2 regions of the Cytobacillus sp. FSL M8-0252 genome follow, and region 1 is predicted to be linked to the other one. Evidence: predicted binding sites of a transcription regulator. Region 1 holds the regulator's gene; the other holds the start of a gene.
The links. The regulator Rex, encoded in region 1, represses fermentation and respiration genes when NADH is low (regulators of the CRP and FNR family bind a similar motif). The targets are predictions, from matches to a motif close to TTGTGAAATATTTCACAA.
Positions count from the first base shown of each region.

Region 2: qoxA (cytochrome aa3 quinol oxidase subunit II) is a predicted target of Rex. The motif match lies at 1,515-1,532, and genes of this name have one in related genera.

Region 1 covers NZ_JBBOWZ010000001.1:538,909-542,112, forward strand. The annotation lists gene MKX83_RS02855 (ABC-F family ATP-binding cassette domain-containing protein) at 1-655, opposite strand, end outside; gene moaC (cyclic pyranopterin monophosphate synthase MoaC) at 799-1,281, shown strand; gene MKX83_RS02865 (redox-sensing transcriptional repressor Rex) at 1,305-1,943, shown strand; gene MKX83_RS02870 (DUF4305 domain-containing protein) at 1,973-2,176, opposite strand; gene MKX83_RS02875 (CPBP family intramembrane glutamic endopeptidase) at 2,183-2,911, opposite strand; gene groES (co-chaperone GroES) at 3,179-3,204, shown strand, end outside.
Region 2 covers NZ_JBBOWZ010000001.1:2,592,821-2,596,024, reverse strand. The annotation lists gene qoxB (cytochrome aa3 quinol oxidase subunit I) at 1-451, opposite strand, end outside; gene qoxA (cytochrome aa3 quinol oxidase subunit II) at 496-1,410, opposite strand; gene MKX83_RS13140 (DUF3889 domain-containing protein) at 2,280-2,609, shown strand; gene MKX83_RS13135 (small, acid-soluble spore protein, H family) at 2,606-2,797, opposite strand.

The DNA of each region.
Region 1 (3,204 bases):
CAATTAAAATAGCACCATCATAACCACTAAGATACTGCTCTAGCCATGACAATGTTTCAATATCTAAATGGTTGGTCGGCTCATCTAAAATCAGTAAATCAGGTTTGGTTAACAATAATTTCGCAAGTGCAAGTCGCGTCCTTTGCCCCCCGCTTAATGCAGAAATTTTTGTATCATAGCTAAACGATTGAAAATTAAGGCCATGTAGTACAGAACGAATGTCTGCCTCGTATTGATAGCCACCTTGTTCTTTAAAGTTGACTTGCATTTGATCATAGGTTTTTAAAATTTTATCGTAAGCTTCACTGTTTTCGATGAGTGTTGCATCGCCCATCTGTGTTTCTAGTAAGCGCAGTTCCTTCTCTTGTTTGCGCAAATAATCAAACACGGTAAGCATTTCGTCCCAAATAGATAGTTCAGATTCTAGTCCTGTATTTTGTGCAAGATAACCGATTTTGGTTTCTTTCGATTGAATAATTTCACCGGAATCATAGGACATATGTCCAGCAATAATTTTTAAAAGAGTTGATTTTCCCGCACCATTACGTCCAACTAATGCAATGCGGTCTCTCGTTTGTACTTCAAGCTTTATATTCATTAATATAGGATCAGCCACAAAACTTTTCGAAAGCTGATTAACCTGTAATAATATCATTATATTTCACCTCTGTTATAGTGATAGTGTACCTTAATCAGGTGAGGTTCGGCAATAAAGTCACTATTTGGATAGAATATATAAAAAACTACATTACACAGATGAATCAAAATAGTGTATCATTTTCATGTGAGGTGTTATGAATGGCTGAATTTACACATTTTAATGAAGAAGGCAGAGCGAAGATGGTGGATGTGAGTGAAAAACCACAAACTGCCCGTACAGCAATTGCTCATAGTAGTATTGAGCTAAATCAAGAAATCTATCAGAAGATTACTGATGGCACGATGAAAAAGGGAGATGTGCTGGCTGTTGCTCAAGTGGCAGGTATTATGGCTGCGAAAAAGACATCTGATATCATCCCGATGTGTCATCCACTCGCCTTAACCGGAATTGATATATCTTTCAATTGGGAAGAGGTAGAGGATCAGTATGTATTACATATTGATTGTACAGTGAAAACAAATGGGCATACCGGAGTAGAAATGGAAGCGTTGACAGCTGCTACAGCTACCGCTTTAACGGTATATGATATGTGCAAAGCAGTAGATAAAGGCATGGTAATAGGACCAACATATTTAGTAGAGAAAACCGGTGGTAAAAACGGTGATTTTAGAAGGGCTTAAGTAAATGGAATGGAGTGGAGCCTATGTCCAATGAATCAACGAAAATCCCTCAAGCAACGGCTAAGCGATTGCCTTTGTATTATCGTTTTTTGAAAAATTTACACGCATCAGGAAAGCAGCGAGTTTCTTCAGCAGAATTAAGTGAAGCGGTGAAAGTAGATTCTGCAACAATTCGACGAGATTTCTCCTATTTCGGTGCTTTAGGGAAAAAAGGTTACGGATATAACGTAAATTACTTATTAGGATTTTTCCGTAAGACACTCGATCAAGATGAAGTGACAAAGGTAGCGTTAATTGGTGTAGGGAATCTAGGTACAGCGTTTTTAAATTATAATTTTTTAAAAAATAATAATACAAAGATTGAAGTGGCATTTGATGTTTCAGAAAGTAGGGTTGGCACGTCTGTAGGAGAGGTACCTGTCCGTCATTTAGATGACCTAGAAAAGTTGATTGATGAGCACCATATTCAAGTTGTCATTTTGACTGTACCGTCTCATGCGGCACAACCAATTACGGATCGAATCGTTAAAAGTCATGTAAAGGGAATCTTGAACTTTACGCCAGCGCGGTTAACGGTTCCTTCCCATATTCGCATCCATCATATTGATTTGGCGGTCGAATTGCAATCATTAGTATACTTCTTAAAACACTATCCATCATAAAAAAGGAGCTGACCCGCATGGAGTCAGCTCTATTTTTTATCCTCTTTCTTTTTCATACGATAATGCATAGCGATTAATTTAATCCCGCCACCAATATCAAAAGTGGCAAAAATCAAAATGAAGATCGTTAAAAATCCCCAACCTCCACCGTTTTGAAGGTTAATAATTGCAAAATAAATAAATACAAATCCAAAAAGAAGGGAGATAATCCCTGTGAACAAAGGTGTTCTCATCTAACATCATCCTAATCTGCTAAAAATCATTTGTACCGTTTCTAATTCTGTCATATATTTTTCTAGCTTATCCATATTCAATTGAATCACAACGACAAAGGTATTCATTGCTACATGAGCAATGATCGGTACGAGAATACGATTGGTTTTTACATATAAAAACGCGAACGTAAAGCCCATCGCTGCATAAAGAAGTAAGTGCTCAATTTCCCCATGCGCGAGAGAGAAAATTAATGAACTAATTAGTGCTGATAAAAAGAAGTTCAATCGTTTATGCAAGGAACCAAAAATGATTTTCCTGAAAATGATCTCTTCTAATATCGGACCAATAATAGAAACGACGAGAATCACAATAGCAGACGTTTCAATTAAAGACATAATTTGCTGTGTATTGTCTGACCCCATCTCAATGCCGAGCATTGATTCAATATTCGCTGCAACGGTTTGAGCAATAAATGCTAGCGGAATACCTGCAATCGCCCACCCGATAGAAGTAGATAATGGTGCTTGATTCCTCATTGGCATCTCTTTGCTTTCTTTCCGTAAAAACCACAAAGTTAAGAGAAGGGTAATTGTAAAACTAATGACAATCCAGAGTGGCGGTGCAATTTTTGCAACCTCATCAAAGCTGTATCCTAACATATTACCTAGAAAAAGAATGGCAGGAACGCCAACGATGGCTGATAATTGCATGGCTATATAAATCATAATGATAAACCAATACTCTTTTTTCAATGGCTAGTCTCCTATTCATAAAGAAGTTACACTAATATTTATTTTACCTGTTAAACACTATTAGTTTCAAATAGTACATCCTTATGAAGTGCATAAAACAAATAGAAGTTGTATAGAATGGAGAGGTTCGCATTTTTTTTTTGCAAAATTGCAAGGTTCTTACTTGCAAAAAAGAGTAGTTTTGATTAATATAATAATTGTGTTAGCACTCAAGACTAACGAGTGCTAATAAAATAATTTTTGAATGAATTGAGGAGGTTGTTTCACTTGTTGAAGCCACTAGGTGATCGAAT
Region 2 (3,204 bases), 2.1 Mb from region 1:
ACATTGCACCGGCAAAGAATAACCAGAAGCTAAGTGCATTAAGACGTGGGAACGCAACATCGCGAGCCCCAATTTGCAGTGGAACAACAAAGTTCATAAACCCGATAATAAATGGCATAGCCATGAAGAGAATCATAACAACACCATGTGTAGTGAATATCTCGTTATAATGCTGTGCATCAAGCAATTTGTTCTCAGGTGCTGATAATTGCGCACGCATCATAATTGCGTCAGCGCCTCCTCGGAATAGCATGAGGATCGCTGCAATAATATACATAATACCTAATCGTTTATGGTCAACAGTTGTTAACCATTCACGCCATAAATAACCCCATTTTTTAAAATATGTTATCCCAACTACAATGGCAATAGAAACAATTGCAATTGCTACCATTGAAGCATAAATAGCTGGACTTGGATGTGGTATGGCAAAACGTTCAAAGAACTCCATCCTGTATACTCCTTTCAGAAGATGTCAATAGACACTTCATCTAATTAATGGCTACTGTGGTCAGTGTGACCTTCGTGCTCATCATGATTTTCATGATTTTCTTCTGAATCTTCATCATTTGATTGATGATGTTCATGCCCTTCAGGTGCTGGGCTAAAGTCTAAATGAGTGCCAGTAAATGTCATCTTACCTAAGTGACCTGGCTCTAGTAACTCTTCAAATTTATCTTCAGTAATTGGATCAGCTGTTTGATGAACTTCATCTACCCATTCCTCAAATTCAACTGGAGACATTGCTGTTACATCAAACGTATTTTCAGCAAAACCTTTTCCGCTGAAGTTTGCATTTCTACCCATGAATTCACCAGGATGATCAGCAGCTAAATGTAATGTTGTTACCATATCGGCCATTGCATATTTCTGTCCGCCAAGTTGTGGAATCCAGAAGCTGGTAATTGGACCGAATGAGTAAAGTTTAAATTCAAGTGCTCGATCTGTAGGTATATATAAGTAATTTACTGTTTCAATATCTTCTTCAGGATAGCTGAAGTGCCATTTCCAGTTAGATGATGATGCATATACAACTAATGGCTCCTTATCTTCATACCCTGGTGGTGTTGCTTCAACTTTATAGTTACTTTGGACAGAAACAAATGATAGATAAGCAACAATTAGTACAGGTATTCCGACACAAACTGCCTCCACCCATTTATTTCCCTCGATGTGAGGTGGTTCATAATCTTTTCCTTGTTTAGATGAACGAAATTTAATGAGCATATATGCAAGCATTGCAAAAACTACAATAACAATGCCAGACATTAACCATATGGACATCATAATATCGTTAGCCTGGACTTCGGCCTGTGGACCTTTAGGATTTAGAACAGTAAGTGGTTCACACCCAGCAAGTACAGCGGCAATGGCAACTATAGCCAATAAAAGAGCCCTTTTCAATTTCATTGATGTACCCCTTTCTATCTTTCTAAAAATCTATTGTTTTATTTGAACGTGAATATCACGCCTGTAACCCTATGTTAGTATCATAAATGGTTAAAAACAATTGAATGTGATAGGTGTCACAAAATGTTCATGAACAAATGATGAATTTGGTCACAAAATGTTCATGAAACTGAAAGTAAAAAGAAAAAATAATATTATTTAAATACTCTATTTTAAGAAAAAACTGAAAAATGAATATTGTATCGTTCAATAAATTTTAAAGGTTGCTTCTGTATTTATTATATTAATATAAATGATATTGCGTATTTGACTAACAGTACCCACAAAAAAAGTGTGAAGTCTTCGAATGGTTTTGAAACGGATGAAAAAAGAGGAGGGTTATCTTGTTAAAGAAATTTGATATTGATCAATTTTTAGACGGTGTATATAACCCGACTGATGATATTCATCATTTAATAGAAATAATTGAAATAGATGATTTACTTGAGAGAACAAAATAGGCCTTTATGTCTTCCACTTTTTGTTTTAGATGTTGTACGATTACTTTTATTAAAATAATCATAACTAAAACTAATCAAATGAAATAATAATGAACATTTTCTTATATTTTTTAAAGGCTATGTTGACATTTACGATATAAGGGTTAATGGAACAATAGATAAAGAAAAGCGGGCAAGTTTTAACCATTAACTTGCCCGCTTTTCTTTATCTATTGATATTTACTTTTGCACTAGCAAGTTTTGCTTTGAATTTTTCTTTCATTATATAACCCATTTTCCAAAAAAACTTTCATAAAGAATAAACATTGAAAAGATAGTAAAACTATAAATATTTCCATCAAAAAATAAAAGTGAAGAGGTGAGGAGAAAATGGAGAAAAGAGTGTTTCTCTCAATTGTCATAGTGTTGTTTAGCTATATATTTATTTCAAGCCCTCAAACAAGCTTTGCCGTTTATGATGCACCTTCTTATGCGAAATGGGGTAAAGAAGCGATGATGATCGCAAAGGAAAAATACCCATCAGCAGATATTGTTGATTATCAGCATCTTGGAAAAGAAGTAAAGGATGAGACAGAAATAGAAAAGTTTAAACTTTGGATGCGTCAACAGGAGATAGAATATGGGCTCTATGTGTTTATTGAATATGATAAAGATTCGGAGAAAATCGTCCGTATTTTAACGAAAAAAACGGACCGTTAACGTATTGTATTTTCTTCTATTAATTGTGCGAGTGGAACAACTTGATTCTTATCTATGTTGTTTCTTTCGCACACCCTTGCCATTTTAGTTAATTCATAGAGATCGACAATGACGATATTTACGCCATCGAAAGTTACTTCATATTCGTTTTGACTTTTTAGTAGTTCCCTCGCTCTAGCTAAATCCATAAGTTCACATCCTCTCTCGTAGTATTTTATTCAGTTTGAATATTTAGTGCACAATTCTACCAATAATAAGGCTTTTGATATATACTTAAATAGGCAAACGGTTTAGAAGTTGAATGATTATCAACTTGTAGACGTTAGTTCATCTTTCCAATTTATTACACTAATAGGCGTGATATAGGAATTAAATTAATTCACTTTTTTAATATAAGTATTTTTTCTAAAAATATTAGCTGTATTTTCGTGATTTTCTCTTTTTTCCCTTTGTATATGCGCCTTTAACGTGGTAAAATGGCTTAGGAAACATTTCGTCCTCTGGAAATTAACATTATTCGGAATTTTAATATACGAAATAATATTGTTACTATCCTAGAATGGATATGGGGCGGAAATAAATTATCCAAATATAT